2 linked regions of the Corallococcus caeni genome follow. The protein of the gene in region 2 binds, or shares a complex with, the protein of the main gene of each other region. Links are inferred from orthologs where the notes say so. Each region holds a gene or a part of one and is shown on either strand. Other genes may lie near its edges.

Region 1 (5,276 bases), on a different replicon or contig from region 2:
CGATGTCCGAGTGCGCGACGAAGAAGGTCATCTGCGCCGGGGTGAGCCCCAGCGTCTTCTGCACCTTGCCCAGGAGCGGCCGGATGTAGTCGTAGCAGCTCTCCGCCCAGAAGCTGTACCCCAGGCGCTGCAAGGGATTGCCCTGGTAGGAGACCCAGTACAGGTACGCGATGAGGACCTCCGTCGCCGGCAGGGCGCGCGGGATGGGGAACCCCGGCGCAAGGCCCATGCTGGCCACGTCGTGCAGGGCCATCTGCTCGTGGCCGACCTCCTCCTCCGCGTGGTTGAAACAGAACTTCTGGTAGTGCCGGTCGTCCTCACAGCGCACGCCCACCAGCGCCTGGTTGCGGGCGTTGTGACGTGTGTAGTGATACGTCTCAATCAGATACAGCGCGTAGAGCGCCTTGGTGACCTCACCCTGCTGGACGGTGCGGACGAAGCGGGACTGGGCCAGGAGCTCGTCCCAGACCTGGGAGCGGCGGTGCTTCAGGGCCTCCAGGCCGGGGGCTGCCTGTGTCGTGTCGGTCATGTCTGTTCCACCTCAACCAAGCGGGAGTAGGCGTCCGGTGAGTCATTCAGCCGGAGGCGGGTGAGTCGTTCGGACATCCGGGTGCTCGCGGCGATGAGCTGCGGCCAGGTGCCCGCCATCAGCGTGTAGGGCTGGGGGCCCCGCATGGGCACGCGGTGCTGCTCCTCCGAGGACGCGGCTAGCCCGTAGCGCTCGAACACGGTGCGCGCGGCCCGGCGGCACAGCCCGACGATGCCGATGTAGCCCTCCGTCATGGCCCAGGTGCACGCCGCGACGAGCAGGCGCGGCGTGACGGAGGGGCTGCGCGCCTCCGGGTCCACGACCAGGCGGCTGAACTCCGCGTAGCCGTGGAACCGGGACGCCTCACCCTCCAGGGAGGGCGCGAGCGCCTGGAACTCGAAGGGGCCGGGCGTGATGCGCAGGCTGCCCACGAGCTGGCCGTCGCGGCTGGCGTGGAAGTGCGCGCTGCGCTCGTCCAGCTCCAGCCGCCAGTCCAGCTGGAGCTGCTCGGGGCTCAGCAGGTAGCTCAGCCGCGCCCGGTACTGGGCGTCGCGGAACTGGCGCACGCGCTCGACCTCGGCGGGGGTCGTCGCATGGAAGAAGGGGCCTGCCAACACCACGGGCGTCTGGCCCGCGCCGAGCCGGGCCATCCGCGTCTCCAGGACGCTCATCGCCGCGAGACGGGAGGCGAGCTCCTCGTCGCGGGATGCGCCACCACCTGTATCAGCCACGGACTTCCCCCTCTGACTCTCGCAATGCTGCCGCTGGCGGCGGGCGCCGACGCAAAGGCATACGTGTTCAAGGAATTGGAGGCGAGGTGTCTCGCCTGCAACAGAACAGTCGCCTGGATCGGCATGCCGCGTAAAGCGCGCCAGGGGTAGACATCCCGTCGCGGCGGGAGACTCCCTTGCGAGTAGAGCGCTTGCCCATTCGAGGCAAGACACCGCACGTCCGGGGCTACGGCTGGCGGGCCTGCTCCGCCGACGGAAGGCCCAGGGCCGCCGCCAGTTCGGTGAGCTTCGCCTGCACCTTGCGCATGTTCTCCGGCCCCATCCGCAGCAGGTGTTTCTCCGCCGCGCTCAGCGCTTCCAGGCTTGGATCCGCGTAGACGTAGAGCGCTCCCTTGGGTGCCAGCTCCACGGGCGCCTTCGGCACGGGGACCCGGGTGAGACGCCCGATGGCCTGGGACAATGTTTCATCCAGGCTCCTGCCCGGCGGGGCCAGCTCCGCGTGGGCGGCATCCAGGAGCGGCTTGAGCTCCTGATACACCTGCCCCGCGGTCTTCGCGTCCAGTGAGGTGATGACGCGGGTCACCCCGTCGTACCGGGTATGGCTTTCCGGCGCCGCCACCGTACGGCCCTGACGCTTTGTCACGCGGAAAGGGCCCGCTGGCGCCATGAAGGACAGGGGCATGCGCGGGCTCTGCCCGTCGGCGATCAGGTTCGCGGAGGCAGCAAAGCGGCGGACCAGGTCCTCGGCGGCCAGCCAGCGCGCGAAGTCCGCGTCGCTGGAGAGCCCCTTCAGCAGGTCCCGCACGCGAGGGTCGGTGCCGGAGAGCTGCACCGCCGGGGGCGCGGGCGGGGCCGGGGGTGAGGGCTGGGCCGTTTCAGGCGCAGGGGCGGGGGGCGGCTCCGGCGTGCGCAGGATGAAGAAGCTCGCTCCTGCCAGGAGGGCCACTCCGGCGGCGATGCCCAGGGGCCAGCGCAGGGAACGGACAGGAGAGGGCGGACGGGGGGCGTTGTCGGTGGGGAGCATGGGCGTGGAGCGCGTGGGGGTGAAAGGGATTACAGCTCGCCGGCGTGGGCCTGCTCGGCCAGGCGGAAGGAGAACTCCGCGCGGCGGTTCTTCTCCGGGGCGTTCACGTCCGCGGGCCGCTCCTCTCCATAGGAGATGACGGAGATGCGACCGGGCTCGACGCCCAGGTTCACCAGGTAGGCGCGCACGCTGGCCGCCCGGCGCTGGCCCAGCGCGACGTTGTATTCCGTCGTGCCCAGCTCGCAGGTGTGGCCCGCCACCGTCACCTTCGCGAGGCCGCGCTGACGCAGGGCCTGGGCGATGCGCGCCAGCTCGTCGGTGGCCTCGGGCGGGAGGATCGAGGAGTCGAGCGGGAAGTAGATGGGCGTGGCGCTGAGCGCCGCGAGCGCCTGCTCCGCGTCGTCGCCGGGCGCGGGCTTCGCCGCGTTGCCGCGATCGCTGACGGACGGGGCCGGCGTGTGGGCGTCGGCCGTGCTCGGGTTGGCCGCGCGACGGGCGCAGCCGGTGAGGCCAATGACTGACAGCAGCAGGAACAGGTGGGTTCGGTTCATGCCCTGATACATGAGCAAGGGCTGTGCCGCTGTCCTCCCGTCGGGCGCCGCTCGCGGTGCGGCGCAATGACTGGCAAAGCGCGTCGTCCTAGCGTTGCGAAACGCCGCTGTCGGTGCGCTCCCTGCGGTGGATGGTGGAGACATCAATCCCCAGCAGCTCCGCCGCCCGCGTCTTGTTGCCTCCACAGCGGGCGACCACCCACGCGATGTATTCACCCTCCAGCTGCCTCAGTGGCACCACCTGTCCATGGGCCGCGGCCAGCGGGTGGGCCTCCGGCGCCGCGTCCGTGGTGTGCAGCTTCAGCTGGGCCAGGTCCACGGTGGGCTGCGCGCCCAGGACCACCAGGCGCTCCACCAGGTTCTCCAGCTCGCGCACGTTGCCGGGCCAGGGCATGCGCGCGAGCGTGGCCACCACCTCGGGGGCCAGGGTGGTGACGGGGGAGCGCGGATTGCGCGCCCGCGCCTGCGCCACGAAGTGCTCGGCGAGCTTGGGGATGTCCTCCGTGCGCTCACGCAGCGGCGGGACGCGGAGGGACACGACGTTGAGCCGGTAGAAGAGGTCCGCCCGGAAGCGGCCTTCCTTCACCCGCGCGTCCAGGTCCTGATGCGTGGCGGCCAGGATGCGCACGTCCACCCGGCGCGAGCCGTCCGCGCCCACGGCCCGCACCTCGCCGTCCTGGAGGACGCGCAGCAGCTTCGCCTGGAGCTCCGGGGGCATGTCCCCGATTTCGTCGAGGAAGAGCGTGCCGCCGTCCGCCTCCAGGAAGAGGCCTCGGCGCGTGGTGGTGGCGCCGCTGAAGGCGCCCTTGATGTGGCCGAACAGCTCGCTCTCCAGGAGGGCGTGGGGCAGGGCGGTGCAGTTGACCGCCACGAAGGGCGCGGGGCTCCGGGGCCCCTCCGAGTGCAGCGCCCTGGCGACCAGCTCCTTGCCGCTGCCGCTCTCCCCCCGGATGAGCACCGGCGCTTCCGAGGCGGCCACGCGGTCGATGAGCTCGTAGAGCGTCCGCATGGGCACGCTGTGGCCCAGCAGCGCCCCCAGGCCGTTGCGCTGGGCCACCTGCCGCTTGAGGTCGCGGTGCTCGGTCTTCAGGCGCCGGGCCTCCAGCGCCCGCCCGACGTGGAGCAGCACCTCGTCCAGGCGGAAGGGCTTGGTGAGGTAGTGCCAGGCGCCCCGCTTCATCGCCTCCACCGCGCTCTCCACCGCGCCGAAGGCGGTCATCAGCAGCACCGGCAGCTCCGGGTCGTGCCGCCGCGCCGCCGCGAGCACGTCCAGCCCGTCCACCTCCTCCATGCGCAGGTCGCACAGCACGACGTCGTAGACGCGGGCCTTGAGCTGGGCGATGGCGTCCGCGCCGCCCGTGGAGAGGTCCACGCGATAGCCCGCGTCCGTGAGGGGCTCCTTCAACATCTGTCCCATCTCCTCGTGGTCATCCACCACGAGGATGCGCGCGCTAGACGGCATGACGTTCCTCCCAGCCAGGCGCGGCGGCCACCGGCCACCGCAGCGTGACGACGGTGCCCCGGCCGGGCTCGCTGTCGACCCCCACCTGGCCCCCATGGTTGCGGACGACCTGGGCCACCACGCTCAACCCCAGGCCCGTGCCCTGGCCCCGCTTCTTGGTGGTGAAGAAGGGGTCGAACACCTGGTGCAGGTGCTCCGGCGCGATGCCCCGGCCGTCGTCCTGCACGCGGATCTCCACCTGCTCCACCGCCCCGGCGTCCGCCGCCGCGCACGCCCTGGCGCTCAGCCGCACGTGGCCTCCGGCGGTGCAGGCGTCACAGGCGTTGAGGGCCAGGTTGAGCAGCACCTGCTGGAGTTGATCCGCGTCCGCCGCGAGGCACGGGAGCCGCTCGGGCACGTCCCACTCGAAGTGGACGCGCCGGCGCTCGGCCTCCACGTCGAGCAGCTCCTGGAGGCCCCGGACGACGGGCGCGAGCGGGACGACGCCGGCCCGCGCGGGCTGCAGGCGCGAGAGGTCCAGGAGCTGCCGGATGATGCGGCTCACCCGGTCGATCTGCGTGACGATGGCGCTGAGGCCCCGGCCCTGCGGGTGCTCCACGCCGCCCACCTTCTGGAGCATGTACTCGGCGTGCCCCCGGATGATGCCCAGTGGCGTGCCAATCTCATGCGCCACGCCCGCGGCGAGCACGCCCACCGTGGCCAGCTTCTCCGCGCGCAGCAGCTGGTCCTCCAGCATGCGCACGTTGCTCAGGTCCTCCAGCACCAGCAGCGTGCTGGCCTCGCCGTCGCCGTGCTCCAGCGGGACGGCGTGGACGTTGAACTGGTCCTTCTCGTTGAAGAGGCTGAGCGGTTCGCCGTGCAGGCTGCGCACGGCGCCCTTGTCCCGCGCGGACAGCACCAGCGCCCCCAGCCGCTGCACCGCCGCCGAGGGCGCCGTGGGGAAGGCCTCCGGGAGGGTGCTGCCCACGGCGCTGTCGGG
Region 2 (5,580 bases):
CTCCGTGAGCCGCACGGCGCCCACGTCGAAGCTGTGGCGGAAGGCCACCGTGCCGGCGTCGCTGCCGTAGATGAACTCCGTGGACCCGCCGCCAATGTCCACCACGAGCAGCGGCCCCGCGGCCTCGCTCCCGAAGTCCTGGGCCACCGCGGCGAAGGACAGCTGCGCCTCCATCTCCCCGGGGATGATCTCCACCGTCACGCCCGCGCGGGCCTGGGCCGCGGCGATGAAGTCCGCGCCGTTCTTCGCGTCGCGCGCGGCGCTGGTGGCGGAGACGGCGATGCCCTCCGCGCCCAGCTCGCGGGCCTCGTTGGCGAAGGCCACCAGCACGGACAGCGTGGCCTCCATGCCGTCGGAGGACAGGACGCGGTGGGTGTCCACGCCCCGGCCCAGGCGGGTGATCTCCGCGCGCTCCACCACGGCCTGGAAGCGCCCGTCCGGCAGGCGGTCCGCGACCAGCAGCAGCACGGAGTTGGTCCCGATGTCGATGGATGCGAAGCGCGGCATGCCGCGCACACTACTCAACGCAGCAGCGCTTCCAAAGCCCGCGCCAGGGCCTCGTAGTCCGCCGGGGTGTTGTAGAGCTGCGCGGACAGCCGCAGGTGCCGGCGGGGCGCCCGGGGCCAGGCGGTGACCGGAATCTCGATGTGGTGCTCCTTGAACAGGCGCACATGGAGGGGGTCCAGGTAGAGCGGCGGCTCGGGGTGCTCGGGGAAGCCGTCTGGCAGGGCCACGCACGCCATGCTGCCCACCATGGACTCCGGGCACAGCGGCACAGCGTTGCCCAGCTTCGCGTCCAGCCCGCGCCGCGCGGCCAGCACCTTCTCCCGGTTGGACGCCATCACCTGCGGCCACCCGCCCGGAACGAGGCCCGCCATGAAGCGGAGCACGGTGGGGATGCACAGGAAGGGCGTGGGGTCGACGGTGCCCACCCAGTCGAACTCCAGCCGGAAGCGCGAGCGGTCCGTGCGCGGCGAGTTGTGCCCGTGGCTCACCACCATCGGCTTGAAGCCCCGCTGCAGGTCGCGGCGCACGTACAGGAACGCGGCCCCCTTGGGCGCGCACAGCCACTTGTGGCAGTTGCCCGTGTAGTACGCCGCGCCCAGCTCCTGGAGCGCCAGCGGCACCATGCCCGGCCCGTGCGCGCCGTCCACCAGCGTCTCCACGCCCCGCTCGCGCAGGCGGCGCACCAGCTCCGCCACCGGCATGACCAGCGCCGTCTGGCTGGTGATGTGGTCGATGAGGAGCAGCCGCGTGCGCGGCGTCACCTGGGCCATCACCGCGTCCACCACCGCCTCCGGCGAGGGCACGGGCCAGGGCAGCTTCGCCACCACCACCTTCACGCCCTGCTCGGCGGCGGCCACGTCCAGCGCGTTCCTGGACGCGTTGTATTCGTTGTCGGTGGTGAGCAGCTCGTCGCCGGGCTGGAAGCGCAGGTTGCGCAGCACGGTGTTCACGCCCGTGGTGGCGTTGGGCATGAACGACAGGTCCTCCACGTCCACGCCCACGAAGGCCGCGAGCGCGGCGCGCGCCTCGTCGAGGAGCGGCTCCACCTCACGGGCGAGGAAGCGCACCGGCTCCGCTTCCAGCCGGGCCCGCAGCTCCGCCTGGTGCTGGAGCACCGGCCTGGGGCAGGCGCCGAACGAGCCGTGGTTGAGGAAGACGACCTGGGGGTCCAGGCCCCAGTGAGCCCTGTGGGCGGGGAGGGGAGCGCTCATGGGGCGAGCAATGCACCCCGGCGCGTCCCCCCTGTCAACGGCCGCCCGCCGTCCGTGACTACTTCGCCGCCGGAGCGGTGCCCCAGTCAGGGGTCAGCCAGTTGCCCTTCTCCATGGGGAGCGGCACCTGGTTGTTGCCGTCGGAGGTCATCACCCACAGGTGCGCGGCGCCGTTGCGGTTCGAGCTGAACATGATGAGCCGGCCGTTGGGGGAGAAGGTGGGCTCCTCGTTGTTGCCCTGGTCCTGCGTGAGGCGCGTCACCTTGCCCGTGTCCACGTTGACGGTGAAGAGGTCGAAGGCGTTGCGCTCGTCGCGCGCGGTGAAGGCGATGAGGTCCCCGCGCGGCGACCAGTCCGGCGTCTGGTTGTAGTTGCCCTGGAAGGTGAGCCGCTTCACGCCGGAGCCGTCCGCGTTCATCACGTACACCTGCGGGCTGCCGCCCCGGTTGGACACGAAAGCGATTCTCTTGCCGTCCGGCGACCAGGTGGGGCTGGTGTTGAGGCCGTAGGGCGTGTCGGTGATGGCCTTCGCGCCGGAGCCGTCCGCCGCGGCGACGTAGATTTGCGCGCTCTCACCCTCCGCCAGCGCGTACGCGATGCGCTTGCCGTCCGGCGAGTACGCGATGCCCGTGGCCATCTGCCCGTCCGTCACCAGCGCCTTCGCCTCGCCGCCGGGGGTCTGCACGTAGATGTCCGGCCGGTTCTTCCGGTAGGACGTGAAGGCCACCTGGCCGGACGGGCTGAGCGTGGGGAGGATGTGCGTGCCGCCCTTGGTGAGCGCCTGCGCGCCCATGCCGTCCCAGTCCGCCACGTACACGTCGCGGTTGGCGCCCGCCTTGCGCACGTAGGTGATGCGCGACAGGAAGGGGCTCGCCTCGCGGGTGAAGTGCCGGTAGAGCGCGTCCGCCAGCGCGTGCGCCAGCTGCCGGGGCTCACCGGCCGGCGCGTCCTTGGACACCTTCAGCTCCTCCTTGCCCGTGGCCACGCTGAACAGGCGCAGCTCGCCGCGCAGCGCGCCGCCGTCCTGCGCGAGCGACACCTTCACCAGCGACTCCGCGCCCACGTCCGCCCAGCGGCTGAAGTTGATGCTGCCCGCCGTCATGCCCTCCTTCGCGTCGGCGGTGAAGCCGGCGCGGTCCAGCACCTGGAAGATGCCGGAGGCGGTGAGGTCGTACGTGAAGGCGGCGTCGAACGCCTGGGCGGCCTTCTTGTCCGCGCCCTCCTGCACCACGGGCGCGGGGGCCGCGAGCGGCAGCGGGCGGAAGTTCGCGCCGGAGATTTCGATGACGGGCGCCTGCGCCAGCACCAGCGCGGGGACGAGGAGGAGCGACAGCAGGAGGGCTTTCATGGGCTGAACACCAGGACGACGCCGTTCTTCTGGAGCGCGTCGCGAAGCGCATCGGGGGGAGGAGAGAAGGGAGAGGCCTTGCGCACGGCGGCCACCACCGCCGCGTCGAACAGCTCGTTGCCGCTGGCCTTGGCCAGGCTCACGTCCAGCACTTCACCCGCGCGGCCCAGCTTCATGGCCACCTGCGCCTTGAGGTACAGGCGCTCCGCGTCGGGGATGGTGTCCGCCACGTTGTAGTGACGGCGCACCTGGGACTTCAGGAGGCCGTAGTACCGCTCGCCCTCCGCCACCGCGGAGTCACCGTCGGGGTCGCCGTCCTCGGCCCCCTCCAGTTCCTCCGGCTCCGTGGGCTTCGCGGACTTGTCGAACGCGCCGAACAGCTTCTTGCGCCGGTCCTCCGCGTTCGCTTCGCCCTTCTGGGGCGCGGGCGCCGGCGCGGGCTTCACGCCGGGCACCGCCACCGCGGCGGGGGAGGGCGCGGGCGCGTCCGCGGGCGGCGTGGGCGTGGGCTTCGCCACGACCTCCTTGGGCGGCGGCTGCGCCACCTCCTTGCGCGGCAAAAGCTTGGGGTCGCGCGGCTTGCCCAGCCGCACCAGCGACGCGTTGATGGGCTTCTGGTCCAGGTCCACCTTCGGCGCGGACGTGAAGCGCGCGTAGAGCAGCGCCGCCGCGAGCACCGCCACGTGCCCGCCCACGGAGAAGACAAGGAAGCGGGACAGCCGCGTGGGCCGTGTCACCAGCAGACTGTGGGTCACCGCGGAGCTCATGGGCTAGCGCTTCGCCTCCTTGGGCTTGCCCTTGCCGCTGGACGCGGGGGCGGCCTTGCCGGAGTTGGACGCCTTGGAGCCCGTGGCCGGTTCCGTGATCATCCCCACGTTGGAGATGCCCGCGCGCTGGGCCGCCGCCATCACCTCCACCACCACGCCGTACGGCACGTCCCGGTCCGCGTGGAGGTAGACCTCCTTGTCGGCCTGCGCCTTCGCGTTGGCGGCGAGCTTCGTCTCCAGCTCCTCCAGCGCGACCTCCGCGTCTCCGATGTAGACCTTGCGCCCCGCGTCGATGGAGAGGACGACCTTCTTCTCCGTCGCCTCCACCGGGGCCGCCTTGGTCTCCGGCAGGTTCACCTTCACGCCCTGCTGGATGAGGGGCGCCGTCACCATGAAGATGATGAGCAGCACCAGCATCACGTCCACCATGGGCGTGACGTTGATCTCGCTCATGGTGGTGCGGCCACCGCCGCCCTTGCCTCCGCCCATGCCCATGTGACGGGTCTCCTAGCGGAAGAAGTGCCGCTTGATGATGTTGAGGAAGTCCGCGGAGAAGTTGGACATCTCCGTGTCGAACACCTTGATGCGGCTGACGAACGAGTTGTACGCGACCACCGCCGGGATGGCCGCGAACAGCCCCGCCGCCGTGGCGAAGAGCGCGTTGCCCACCGGCGCGGCCACCGTGGCCAGCGTGGCGTTGCCCTGCTCGGCGATGTTGTTGAACGCGCCCAGGATGCCAATCACCGTGCCGAACAGGCCCACGAACGGCGACGCGGCGCCCACCGTGCCCAGGAAGGACACGCGGTTCTCCAACTCGGTGATCTGCGCCGTGGCCGCGCGGTTGAGCGCGCGCTCCACGTTTTCAATGCCGCCCAGCTTGGCGCTCATCGCGGCCTCGGCGCCGCCGTCCTGCGTGCCCGTCTGCGCCAGCTTGCTCAGCTCCTCGTAGCCCGCGCAGAACACCTTCGACAGCGGCGAGCCCTCCAGCTTCTGGGCGGACTGGTAGATGGCCTCCAGCCGGGACGCCTTCCAGAAGGTGTCGAGAAAGGTGAGCGACTGGGCGCGGGCGCGCGACAGCTGGGTGGCCTTCATGGCGATGAGCGCCCAGGAGGCGACCGAGACGGCCATGAGGAGCAGGAGCACCGCGAGCTCGATGAACGACGCGTCGCGGATGATCTCCACGTAGTTCATGGCGCCAAAGGCCAGGGGCAGGTGGGGTATCATGGGGTCCAGCGCGTAACATCCCGTCCTCGGGTGGGTCAAACCCGCCGTCGCTGCCCGGTTGCTTTGGACGGCACTGAATAATTCCCGGGGTCGGTCGTCTGGAGGGTTGTTCCGGGCCGACGACCTCAACCTTCCCGAACCACGGATGCCCACCATGAACGCGAGAACGCTCGCCGCATTCCTCTGCTTCTCCTCTGGCCTGACCGGCTGCATCGTCGAAAGCAACCACCCGCGCTACCCCGGCGACGTCCGGATGTCGTGGAGCTTCGATGGCGCCACCTGCAGCCAGATGCGGGACATCCGGGGCGTGGACATCTACATCGACGGCGAGATCCTGGAGAACGACGGCCAGTATCCCTGCACGGCGAACGGCTTCGACGGCATCATCCTGCACGACTTCGCGCCCGGCACGTACTCCTTCAACGCGGAGGCGGTCGACTACGACGGCGTGACCGTCTACTCGTACCACGGCAACTTCACGGTGGACGGCAACGTGGCGGTGCCCATCAACTTCCCCACGGGC

The links.
Region 1: the proteins of AABA78_RS06135 (region 2) and AABA78_RS28695 are in contact, whole or in part, in a crystal structure (PDB 2HQS), measured with the Escherichia coli proteins. The link is inferred for Corallococcus caeni from one-to-one orthologs.

The regions. Positions count from the first base shown.
Region 1 is NZ_BTTW01000007.1:395,328-400,603, forward strand. Bases 1,075-3,768 are described here. They hold AABA78_RS28695 (OmpA family protein), read right to left. Parts: upstream 2,836-3,768; coding sequence 2,314-2,835; downstream 1,075-2,313. Other genes in these bases: AABA78_RS28685 (GNAT family N-acetyltransferase), read right to left, coding at 1,075-1,260; AABA78_RS28690 (DUF3014 domain-containing protein), read right to left, coding at 1,487-2,284; AABA78_RS28700 (sigma-54-dependent transcriptional regulator), read right to left, coding at 2,924-3,768. In the rest of the region: AABA78_RS28680 (iron-containing redox enzyme family protein), read right to left, coding at 1-529; more of AABA78_RS28685, read right to left, coding at 526-1,074; more of AABA78_RS28700, read right to left, coding at 3,769-4,297; AABA78_RS28705 (sensor histidine kinase), read right to left, coding at 4,287-5,276. UniProt on the Escherichia coli protein: Part of the Tol-Pal system, which plays a role in outer membrane invagination during cell division and is important for maintaining outer membrane integrity. The Tol-Pal system is also required for polar localization of chemoreceptors clusters.
Region 2 is NZ_BTTW01000001.1:1,525,591-1,531,170, reverse strand. Bases 922-3,919 are described here. They hold AABA78_RS06135 (LpqB family beta-propeller domain-containing protein), read right to left. Parts: upstream 3,067-3,919; coding sequence 1,777-3,066; downstream 922-1,776. Other genes in these bases: tolR (protein TolR), read right to left, coding at 3,837-3,919; tolA (cell envelope integrity protein TolA), read right to left, coding at 3,063-3,833; AABA78_RS06140 (aminotransferase class V-fold PLP-dependent enzyme), read right to left, coding at 922-1,718. Outside these bases: AABA78_RS06145 (Ppx/GppA phosphatase family protein), read right to left, coding at 1-507; more of AABA78_RS06140, read right to left, coding at 522-921; more of tolR, read right to left, coding at 3,920-4,328; AABA78_RS06120 (MotA/TolQ/ExbB proton channel family protein), read right to left, coding at 4,341-5,057; AABA78_RS06115 (hypothetical protein), read left to right, coding at 5,212-5,580. UniProt on the Escherichia coli protein: Part of the Tol-Pal system, which plays a role in outer membrane invagination during cell division and is important for maintaining outer membrane integrity.